Linked DNA regions of Thermogemmatispora onikobensis. The main gene of each other region encodes a partner of the protein of the gene in region 2 in a complex. Links are inferred from orthologs where the notes say so. Each region holds a gene or a part of one and is shown on either strand. Other genes may lie near its edges.

The links.
Region 1: rpsK (region 2) and rpsT share a complex: the UniProt entries of both Bacillus subtilis proteins name them as parts of the 30S ribosomal subunit. The link is inferred for Thermogemmatispora onikobensis from one-to-one orthologs.

What each region holds. Positions count from the first base shown.
Region 1 is NZ_BDGT01000007.1:29,288-37,151, forward strand. Bases 2,803-5,510 are described here. They hold rpsT (30S ribosomal protein S20), read right to left. Parts: upstream 4,441-5,510; coding sequence 4,165-4,440; downstream 2,803-4,164. Other genes in these bases: rnhB (ribonuclease HII), read right to left, coding at 2,803-3,094; rplS (50S ribosomal protein L19), read right to left, coding at 3,289-3,753; BGC09_RS04910 (L,D-transpeptidase), read right to left, coding at 5,128-5,510. In the rest of the region: BGC09_RS04885 (ArnT family glycosyltransferase), read right to left, coding at 1-1,131; 23S rRNA (guanosine(2251)-2'-O)-methyltransferase RlmB, read right to left, coding at 1,372-2,127; more of rnhB, read right to left, coding at 2,321-2,802; more of BGC09_RS04910, read right to left, coding at 5,511-6,642; BGC09_RS04915 (cystathionine gamma-synthase), read right to left, coding at 7,087-7,864. UniProt on the Bacillus subtilis protein: Binds directly to 16S ribosomal RNA.
Region 2 is NZ_BDGT01000055.1:16,256-19,715, reverse strand. What follows is about bases 1-2,995. They hold rpsK (30S ribosomal protein S11), read right to left. Parts: upstream 1,700-2,995; coding sequence 1,301-1,699; downstream 1-1,300. Other genes in these bases: rpmJ (50S ribosomal protein L36), read right to left, coding at 2,844-2,960; rpsM (30S ribosomal protein S13), read right to left, coding at 1,993-2,376; BGC09_RS22990 (hypothetical protein), read right to left, coding at 1,841-1,990; rpsD (30S ribosomal protein S4), read right to left, coding at 630-1,259; BGC09_RS18685 (DNA-directed RNA polymerase subunit alpha), read right to left, coding at 1-563. UniProt on the Bacillus subtilis protein: Located on the platform of the 30S subunit, it bridges several disparate RNA helices of the 16S rRNA. Forms part of the Shine-Dalgarno cleft in the 70S ribosome.

The DNA.
Region 1 (7,864 bases), on a different replicon or contig from region 2:
CGCCAGCCGCCCCTGAGCATACATCTTGGCAGCGAAGACGTAGGCGGCGGCGTCATAGATATGGGGCTGACCATTGTATTCGACGCGCGCAATCCAGAGCGTATAGCCCAAAGAGCCGATCAGGGCGAACAGAGCCAACGGATGCAGCGCCAGTGTCAGGCGCCGCCACCAGCCCGTGAGAAAGCCAGGCAGAACCTGGCTGCGGCTGGCCCCCCAGAACCTAAACCAGGGCCATTTCCGACTGGGGGCGCCACCTGCGCGCTCCTGGTGAGCGGGCGGCGAGGGAGGTGGCCGCCGGGCGAAAACCAGCCTCTGACCTCCGAAGAAGCTGATCCTCGTCAAGGCGCCAGCGACCAGTGTCTGCAGGAGCAGCAGGGCCGTTGCCCAGAGCAGCGAGCGCACCAGGGTATCAACGACCTCGGCCCCGAAGGGCGCGGCATCCAGCGGAAAAAAGACGCTCCTCATAGGCTGGGCTGATCCTGTTCCCTCTTGAGAGGACAGCTCAGGGGTGAGCCAGATCAAGCTCAGGCTGCGATCGTTACGATCCAGCGTAATCTGCAGCATGCCACCGCTGGCGGTCATCAAAATCAGCGAGCGCGGAGTCTCCGGTCGTTGCAGCTCAAGATGCAGACGCAGCGTCGTGCTCCCCGGCAGACTCACCGTTGTCGAGGGAGCAGGCCAGGCCACAGCCCGTATCAGATGCTGACCGCTCCAGACCTCCAAATTGTGCCAGCGACTGCTCCCCTCTAAGTCGCGCATCCAGCTTTGAAAGCGATAGTACCACGACGAGGAAATACTATGAATATACGAGAGGTCGAGTGTGAAGTTATTGGTACTGTCGCTACCGTCGATCTGGTACTCATGCAGCGCGGGGTCCTGGGCCGGCAAACGCAGCCCTATCAGAGGCGCCAGATGGCCTAAAGGGAGGCGCTGGCCTCCCACGAGCAGGGTCGTCGTTCCCGGCTGGCTCAGCACCTCTACCGGCAAAGCGACCTGATAGCAGCAAGCATCGGCTCCCAGCAAGAGCAGCAGCAGGCCAGCCAGTAGTAAACAGCGCCAGCGCCAGGAGAGCGCTCGGCGTTGCTTCCGCGTCGGCCTGGTGGAGGGTGGGATCTGTGCACTGCCTCTCATGCTCATCCTGCTGCCTGACCTGCGTCCCCCCAGGAACGCTTCCCACAGCGACATCGACTATGTCTGCTCTTCACAAACTTACTCGTCCCAGCCACTACCAGCATCATCGCCCGCTCTCTGCTCTCTGCCGTCCCATCTGTACCCATCTGTAGGAAGGCAAGATATCGCTCCTGCCCGGTGCGGTGCCCACAGCAAGAATGCCGGTCAGCCCTCCTCAAGTATAAGGGGCCTGTGTAGCGCTCATGGCTTGAGGCGTTTGCCCTGCTCCTGCTGGCGCAGGGCCTCATAGAGAACGATACTTCCGGCGACCGCTGCATTCAGCGACTGGATACGCCCGCGCATAGGGATGCTTACCAACAGGTCGCAATGCTCGCGGACAAGGCGGTGCAGCCCCTTCGCCTCGCTGCCCACCACCAGCGCCAGCGGCCCCGTCAGATCGGCCTCAGTATAGCGCTGACGGGCACTGGCATCCAGACCGATGACCCATATATTTTGTTGCTTCAAAAACTCGATACAGCGTGTCAAATTGGTCTCGCGAGCGATCAAGAGATGCTCAGTAGCGCCGGCGGAAGTCTTGACCACAGCGGGCGTAATATCCGCGGCGCGGTGCTCTGGAATAACAACGCCGTGTACGCCGGCGGCCTCAGCGGTGCGCAGCAAAGAACCCAGGTTCGTCACGTCCTGCAAGGAGTCCAGAATCAGCACAAAAGGATCTTCCTGGCGCTCGGCAGCATAGGCCAGGATCTCATCGAGGCTGACATAGCGTCGCGACTCCACCACTGCAATACAACCCTGGTGGACGGAGCCGCTGCTTAACTGATCGAGGCGGGTACGAGGCACACTCTCGATAGGGATCGAGCGTCGTTGCGCCTCCTCGACGATGGCCCGGAGAGCTGGCGCCTCGCGCAATCCCTCAGCCAGAAGCAAGCGCTTGACCCGGCGCGGCGAGCGCAGGCTCTCCAGCACTGGATTGCGGCCCCAGACATAATCGGGCATAGCACTTCCTCAGCAGACGAAAGGTAACGGAACAGACCTGGTCGATAAGGCAAAGCAAAGCAAAGCAAAGCAAAGCAAAGCAAGCAAAGGACCCCTCCAACCTGCCGGACTGATGAGGTCAGATCTGGCTGGCCAGCGGGCGGACAAGAAAGGACAGCCTGGCTTTCCTTCTCTTTGGCAGGCTGTCCTCTGGCTAGAGCCGGCTATCGTCCCCCTCTTCCAGGGACGCCAATGGCATGGCTGGAAGGGAGGGCACAGCGCCCTCAGACTCGGGCAGGGCACTGAAGAGGCCAGCGACCAGCTCGCGTACTGGGGCAAAACTTTGACGATGATGCGGACTCACGCCATAGCGGCGCAAGGCGGCAAGATGGGCCTCCGTCCCATAACCCTTATGGCGATCGAAGCCATAGACAGGAAACTCCTCGTGAAGACGCTCCATCAGGTGATCGCGCGTCACCTTGGCGACCACAGAGGCGGCAGCAATGGAGAGGCAGCGCGCATCACCCTTGATCAGAGGGCGCTGGGGCAGAGGAACCCCGGGCAGCGTCAGCGCGTCCAGCAGCAACGCCTCGGGCCGGACCTGTAGCTGGGCCAGAGCCTCGCGCATAGCCCAGCGGGTGGCCTCCAAAATATTGCGTTGGTCGATCAACTCCACCGAGGCTATGCCCACGCCCACAGCGAGCGCCAGCTGCTGAATCACCGCATACATGCGCTCGCGCTGCGCGGGAGTCATCTGTTTTGAATCGCGCAGCTTCGTACGTAAGAACAGAGCCGTCGCATCCTGATCGGACCCGCTTTCGAGCGTTTCAGACGCCGACGTCAACCGGGCCAGGCGCTCGACAGGAAGGATGACGGCAGCGGCCACCACTGGGCCGGCCAGGCAACCACGGCCAGCTTCGTCCAGTCCGGCAACGAAACGATACCCCTGAGCAAGCAGCGCCAGCTCTTCCTCTAAGGTTGGCTCCATGTCCTCTCTCTGTCTGCTGCCTCAGTATCGCGTCCGTGCCTCTCCTTTCCCGTGCCCGCTGCCAGGTCCCAGCCGCAAAGCGAGCGAGCGAGTGAGTGAGCAAGCAGGCAAACGAGCGATGAAGAGAGAGCGAGCAAAGGAGAAACAGCGGAGCGTCTCAACAGAGCATAGAGAAGGCTGCCCGCAAGGGGAAGCTACTCCTCGCCCTTGCGCTCCTCGGCCAGCGCCTCGCGAGCCGCGGCGGCAGCCTCTCGGGCGGCAATCTCGGCCTTGCGCATCGGACGGACCTCCTTCAGGCGGGCCGACTTGCCGGAACGCTCACGCAGATAATACAGCTGCTTACGGCGCACCCGCGCATGACGGAGCACCTCAATCTTCTCAAGGCGGGGCGAATGGAGCAGAAAAGTACGCTCGACACCGATCCCATGTGCGGCGATACGGCGCACTGTAAAGGTCCGATTAATGCCGCCGCCGTGTAAGCGAATCACAACGCCCTCGAAGGGCTGAACACGCTCATCTTTGCCCTCACCGACGCGCACAAGCAGGCGGACCGTATCGCCGGATTTAATTGCCGGCACATCCTTACGCATCTGCGAGCGCTCCACTGCCTCCAGCAGGGCGCGCCCGGCGGGCTTTGGAATCTCCTGTTTCTCGGCCATATTCCCAGAAACCTCCACTCCGCTCCGTTACGCCACCAGGGCAGACAACCATGAAGGGGCCTGCTCTCTGAAGATCAAAGGGTGTTCTCTCTGGCTGACCAACTGGCTCGCTGCTGCCGTGCCGGAGACGGACGGACAGACAGTGGCCAGGCCGTGCGGTCCGGCTGGCTCTGATCCTGGTAGCGCCTGGATAGACGGATTGAGACAACACAAACGCAGGCGGCAATAAGCCAGCTTCCCAATAAAGCGGCCTCTTGCGCTGCTCTTTATCGTAGAGAAGACCACTTGTGCAGAAGAGAGGCCAAAGGCTCTCTTCACCTGCCGCGGGCCGACGCTCGCCCCCTATCTCTTGCTGGTTGCTGATAAGGCCCCGGCCCGGCTGCACCTGGCTGACGAGCTACCGATCTGGGCCTACTGAGGGGAACTCGCGGCTTTCGCGCTATTGAAGAGCTTCATCAAACGCGACTTGCGGCGTGCGGCATTGTTGGGATGCAGCACACCTTTCTTCACGGCGCGGTCCAGCGTACTGATGGCTTGGCGCACCGCCGCCTCAGCATCAAGGCCACTTGCAATCGCCAGGCGAGCTTTCTTAATCGCCGTCTTAACGGACGACTTCACGCTGCGGTTATACAAACGCCGCTTGCGCTCCTGACGCAGGCGTTTCTCCGCTGACTTCGTGTTGGGCATAGAAGCTTATCGAACCTCCCCGCTTCCTTAGCGATAATCACACGACAGCTACTCGTTGGCGCCTTTCACTCACGCGACGAGGGCCTGGCTGCTCTGCTGGCCGTAGCAGCTCGCCCCTGATAGCCTTACGCTCTGCTCTCCTTGAGGAGTGCTCCTCGGCGGTGGGGTCCAGCGCGGGCGGCGCCTCCCATCATCTCGGGTCACGCACGTTAGAGCGCAGCCGCCCTGTTGAGGCGCCAGCGACCTGGTCAACTGGCTCACTAGAGGTCGGGCCTTGCCCGCCCGGCCTGGTCGGCGGTCCTATCCCGTGTTGCGCTCCTTGCCAGGGGGCGCCTCTCTGGTGTCTGCTTGCTGTCTATGGATCAACTGGCTGGCTACTAACTTGATTGCCTGATTCGTGCAAGCAAGCAAGATAAGACCGGCGCATTGGCGCCGGATAGGGTGAGTGCTCAAGGATTGTAACATAGCCGGCGCTGGTTGTCAAACGCTCTTTGTCCCTTGTCACCCTGCTCCTGGCCTCTTTCTGTCTGGTGATGCGCGAGGACGAGGAGGAAGGGAAGCAGGAAGCAGCTGGCGAAGAGGGGTGATAGCTGAGCGAGGAGGCAGCAAAGAGAGGGGGCCTGGCCAGGCCCCCTCTCTCTCGCCGGAAGAGAGATCGCGCTGATCAAGCTGGTCGCGTCGGAGCTGCTAGTAGATAATCAACGGGGTTCCATAGGCGGTATGGTTATAGAGCCAGCCAGCCGCATCCGTCGGCATATTGATGCACCCGTGGCTCCCATTGCCAGCGAACTCCTCATCGCCGCCGCTATCGTAATGCGGAAACTCTGTGCCTGGGCCATAGTCGGCGCGCCACCAGCTATCGTGGATAAAGTAGCCATCCTGGCGGTAGGCCATTGCATAATTGATCTTCGTGTCGGGATACCAGAAGGCCGAGCCTTTCGGCTCGCTCGATTTAAAGACCGTCGGTGACTCCCGATCGAAGATATGGTAGATTCCCGGGGGCGAAGGCCGCATGTACTGCCCGGTGGTCACATAGAAGGCGCGTACGAGCTGACCATTATTGTAGAGGCGCAGCACCTGCTCTACCAGCGAAACCACCATGACCTCGCCCTGCATGAAGCCATAGCGTTCCATCAGCTGCAGGTCGGTCCTGTGCGCCTGGTTATAGGGCGTCTGATCGTCGTAGTCGGCCTCCATAGCCTGGAGCAGGGTTGTGCCGCGATTGATGAAGTCGATTGCAGCCTGGTAGTCGTCGATGGTCTGAGCCGTTTGCACCAGGTAATCTGCATCCGAGCCAATGCCCTGGTCCATATATTCGAAATCCAGCTCGTAACCGTGGTACTTGTGAGTGGCGCCCCAGTTTTTGACCTCCGTGTGGAACTGCTGGAGCAGGTAACTGGCTTTGCCGCGGTAGACCGTGAGCTGGATTGCGCCGATATCGTTATCGATCTGCGAAGAGACCTGCAGATAGTCGCCGATGGTCTGGGCCTGGTCAAGCGCGTGTTGGTCAGCCGCCAGCCGCTGCTGGAAGGTGCTCACATCCTGACCGTACTGCTGAGCCTGAGCAATATAGTCGCTGAACTGTTTCAGCTTGGCTGCGCCCACGTAGGGGATGGCTTGCGTGGAGATGACCACGGCTTGCGTGAACTGGGCATTGATCGTATTGATCAACCCCTGGAAGTCCGCAGGGGTCCGCGCCGAGTGGTAGCGCTGTTGGTCGGCCTGGAGTAGCTGCTTGAGAGACGTAGTATCCAGGCGCGAAGCCTGAAGCTGACTAATGACCTGATCAAAGGTTTGCATTTGGCTGGCGGCAGTCGCCATCAGGCGTAACGCCTGGGTGTCCTGGCGAGCCTGGTTACTGATCTGCTGGTAGTCTCGCGGCAATTTAGCCTGGCTAAAGGACGTCTGCAGCTTGGCCAGGCGACTCTGGAAAGGTTGGGCCTCGGCAAAGCCTTGGGCCTGGCGCTCGGAAAGCAGACTGGCGTAGTTTTGCAGATCCTGCCAGGCCTGATAATCAAATTCGTCGGTGACCTGGGAAGTCAGCCCCTCGACTTGAGTGCACAGTTGCTGATAACGCTGTGTCAGATTCTGGTAGTATTGGACCAGGGGCTGATCGTTAAAAAAGCTCAGGGGCGCGTGGCTGGAGGCAAGCTGTGCCTCCTGATCCTCAATAGAGCTAAGCAGCGTTTGGGGCACGCCCACACTGCGCGCCTGGGCGATCAGGCTGTCAAGCCTGGCCTTGGCCTGGTTTGACGCTTGCTGCTGAGCAGAACCTCCACCGCATGCATTTAGTGTAAAAAATAAAAGAAAGATACTAAGCAAAATTGAGCTTTTCCAGAAGCGCTGCCGCGCTTTCCTCTCTGAGAGCTTCATTTCAGAGCAGCCTCCTGCTTTTTAGGCAGAGAAGAAGATTGATGGATAGGAATAAATCATTTTCCTTACTAAGGATAACGCTTTTTTGCTGGTGGACTACTCACTCTCCCAAAAAGTAACAGGGGAGAAAGGGCGAGGCCAGGCGGAGGCCAGGCGGAGGCCAGGCGGAGGCCAGGTAAAGTGCCTGCCTGCTGTCCTCGCTTTCTCCCTGAGATTCCTTCTTCGGGCTGCTTTTTTCCCGAGCAGTTAGCTGTGCTGGCGCGAGTGGCCTGTTCAAGCCAGAGCCTGCTCCAGGTCGGCGAGCAGGTCATCGCCATCCTCGATCCCCACCGAGAGGCGGAGCAGCGTCTCGGTGATGCCGCGGGCCTCGCGCATCTCGCGAGGAATGGAGCCATGAGTCATGCTAGCGGGGTGGCAGACCAGGGATTCGATGCCTCCCAAGCTTTCGGCCAGCGTGAAAACCTGGAAGCGGCGCACCAGGCGATCGACGTCCTCGCGTGTTCCCCTGAGCTGGAAGGAGACCATGCCGCCGGGGCCGTGCATTTGGCGCTGTGCCAGCGCGTAATCGGGGTGCTCACTCAGTCCGGGGTAGTAGACGTGCTCGACGCGCGGGTGCTCTGCCAGGAAGCGGGCCAGGCGTCGGGCATTCTCCTGGTGCTGCTGCATGCGCACAGCCAGGGTTTTGAGTCCGCGCAGGGTCAGCCAGCAGTCGAACGGTGAAGGAACGCCGCCGGCGGCGTTCTGATAGAATTTGATCTGCTGATAGACCTCTTCGTGGCTGGTGATCACCGCGCCGCCGATGACATCGCTATGCCCGTTGAGGTATTTGGTGGTGCTATGGACCACAATATCGGCTCCTAGCTTCAGCGGCTGCTGCAAATAAGGCGTAGCAAAGGTATTGTCGACGACCAGGAGCAGGCCGTGGGCGTGGGCCACCTCGGCAACGGCAGCGATATCGACCAGGCGCAGCAAGGGATTGGTTGGACTCTCTAGCCAGATCAGCCGCGTGGTTGGGCGGATGAGGCTGGCGTAGCTCTCAGGCGTGCTTCCC
Region 2 (3,460 bases):
TTGGTCATCTGGCCGACGCGCGTATGCTCCACGGTGAAATTCACCTTCTCAACGGGGGAGTAGATGGCATCAACCGGGATAACGCCGATTGGCTGGTCCTCCTTAGAATCGGCGGGGACGTAGCCGCGCCCAGTCTCGACAACCATCTCCATATCGAGGCGCGCATTCTCGTTATCCAGCGTCGCGATGTAGAGATCCGGGTTAACAATCTCCACCGTGCTGGGCGCTGTGATGTCCGCCGCCGTCACCATGCGCTCACCGGAGACGTTCAGATGCATCGTCACCGGGTGATCCGAGAAGCAGCGCAAGCGCAACTTCTTGACGTTGAGCACGATATCCGTCACGTCTTCCATGACGTTGGGGATATCCTGAAACTCGTGCTGCACCCCCTCGATGCGGATCGACGTCACCGCCGCGCCCGGCAACGACGACAGGAGCACGCGCCGCAGGGCGTTGCCTACCGTGACGCCGTACCCCGCCTCCAGCGGCTCGATGTCGAAGCACCCGTAATTGCCCTGGGTTTTCGTATTCCTGATGCGCGAAGGCAGAGTGATGTCTTGCAAGGTTCTAACCTGCCTTTCTTGTACTACCACCGCCTACAACAGCTTTGCTTTGCTTTGCTTTTCCGACTAACGAACCTGATAATACTCAACCACCATTTGCTCTTCAAAAGGCAGTTCGAGATCGGTGCGCGACGGCAGCGAGAGCACGCGCCCGCTCATGGCAGCGATGTCCAGGCTGAGCCAGCCTGGCACAGCCTTCTGCGAGAGCTGCAGCGCGCGCGTCTTAAAGTACTCCTGGCTCTTGCTGTGCTCACGCACACTGATCACATCCCCGGGCTTAGCCACAAACGAAGGGATATCCGTCTTGCGGCCATTGACCTCAAAATGGCCATGCGAGACCAGCTGACGCGCCTGTGCCCGCGAATCGGCAAAGCCCAGGCGGTAGACCAGGTTGTCCAGACGCATCTCCAGAATCTGGAGCAGATTTTCACCCGTGCGGCCTGGGCGGCGCAGCGCCTCATTATAGTGACGGCGGAACTGGCGCTCCAGCACGCCGTAGGTGCGGCGAATCTTCTGCTTCTCGCGCAGCTGTGCTCCATAGCCCGAAAGCTTGCGCTGGCGGCTGCCGCCATGCTGGCCGGGTCGGGTGTTGCGCCGCTCCAGTGTACAATTTGTCAGGCACTTCTCGCCCTTTAGAAACAGCTTGACCCCCTCACGTCTGCACAGCTTGCAAACAGGGCCTGTATAGCGTGCCATCTTTAGCTCATCCTCCTCACACGTCCAATCGCACAGCGCACCTACACACGACGCCTCTTCGGCGGTCGGCAGCCATTGTGCGGGATCGGCGTGACATCAGTAATCGAAACAACGTTGAGGCCAGCAGCCTGCAGTGAGCGGATCGCCGCCTCGCGGCCAGAGCCTGGCCCCTTGACATAGACCTCGACCTGGCGCATGCCATGCTCCATCGCTTTGCGAGCCGCAGCCTCTGCCGCAACCTGGGCCGCGTAGGGAGTGCTCTTACGCGATCCCTTGAAGCCCTGAGAGCCGGCACTGCTCCAGGCAATGACATTCCCATTCGGGTCGGTCACAGTGACTATCGTATTATTAAAAGTTGCCTGAATATGCGCCTGGCCACGCGGCACCGATTTCCGTTCACGCCTGCGCGGCTTACCCGCCTGCTTCTTTTTCTCGGCCATGTTTTCTTTCTCTCTACCTCCGGTGAGTCGGTCTGCTTATTCGTAAGAATGACCTGCAACGCTATCCCCTGATTCAGGCATGCTCGTCTGCCTGCTAAGCGCTTGCGCGAAGCCCTTGCGATAGGATAGACCGCGCGCAGCTCAAGTTCTCCTCTGCTGCACCCCTCTACTCTGCTCGTCGGCAGGGCAGGCCAGCGCCACCGTGAGGGCCGGAGCTGGCCCCCACCAGAGCAGAGTGACCGACGGGGTGGGCGAGAAAGAGAAGGAAGGAGCCGCCTTTGAGACAGCCATGCCTACTTCTTGGCTGTCGCCTTCTTCTTGCCGGCCACCGTCTTTCGCGGTCCGCGGCGAGTACGCGCATTCGTTCGTGTTCGCTGGCCACGCACCGGCAGATTGCGGCGATGGCGCTGGCCGCGATAGCAGCCGATCTCAATCAGGCGCTTGATATTCTGTTCGACCTCGCGGCGCAGATCGCCCTCGACCTTGTATTCGCGGTCAATGACCTCGCGAATACGGTTGACCTCATCCTCGGTCAGATCCTTGACCCGCTTGGACGGATTGACGCGGGTCTTCTCCAGGATCTGCCGGCTGGTCGTAGGGCCGATCCCATAGATGTAGCGCAGCGAGATCTCGACTGGTTTCTCGCGTGGGATATCGACTCCGGCAATTCTAGCCATCTTCTCCTCCAGATCAGACAGGCCGGGGCCTTGGGCCTGGCCTCTGCCCCGCCTTTCTTCTCCTCGCCTGAGCTTTTCTGCTCACACCGTCGCTTTTTTGACAGATAGTCCGTGCCTGCGCTCGCTCTGCTGGTCTGGTGACCGCCATTGACGGCGAAGCGAAATCCAGGTAGAGCCTGCTCTTCCACCGCATCCCCCCCAGACCCTGCCGCGCGCTCATTGATCAGCAGGCTGGCCGGGAAGAGCGGTTTCCCGCCAGCTTCCCTCTTACGCAAGACCACATGAACAAACGAGCAACGATAAGTAAGATAAACACAAGCCACAGAGCGGCAACTACTGATGGGCAGACTGATCTCACTCAGTCAGTCAACGGTTGTTGTTCGCCCCTCAGCCCAGTCTGGCAGCCAGACCGCCACGGCCTGTCGGCTACCATCGCCGCTACGGTGGAGCCCCTACCCGAGCACGCTCTAGCCCTGACGCTGCTTATGCTTCGGGTTCTTGGTACAAATCACGATCACCACGCGATTGCGGCGAATGATCTTGCAGTGCTCGCAGCGTGGTTTCACCGAGGCGCGTACCTTCACGGCTCCCTCCTTCCTTCCTTCGTTTCTGCTCTTGACTTCGCTATTGTCAAAAGTTGTTGCGTTGCGTTGCGTTGCGTCGCGTCGCGTCGCGTCGACGCGCTTGCCTGAAGCATTCAGTTACGTCGAGCCAAGCGAGAGAAGCGGAGCGCAGCAGCACAGAGTCAGACTGGCCTGACCCAAGCAGGCAATCGAAGACGAAAGGGCGGGTACCGACGCGACCCAGGCATTGGCTCATCCGGCCAGCTCTCCACTGGCCGATCCTTGCGCTCGCTCCACTGGGGTACCTGCTACCGCCACCGATTGATCGCTCGCTCAGATTACGCCGGGCAGGCCAGTTGTCATGGCAGCTCGGCCTCACCCCCTCACCCGCAGCGGAAGCCAGAGCGTGGAGGTCATCCCTGACGGTGCAGAAGCTGCACAAACCGATCTGAGCTATGACATGGGAGCGAGGCGCCGAGGCCAACATTCTGCGGGCTGGGCTGAGCTGAGCCGAACCGAGC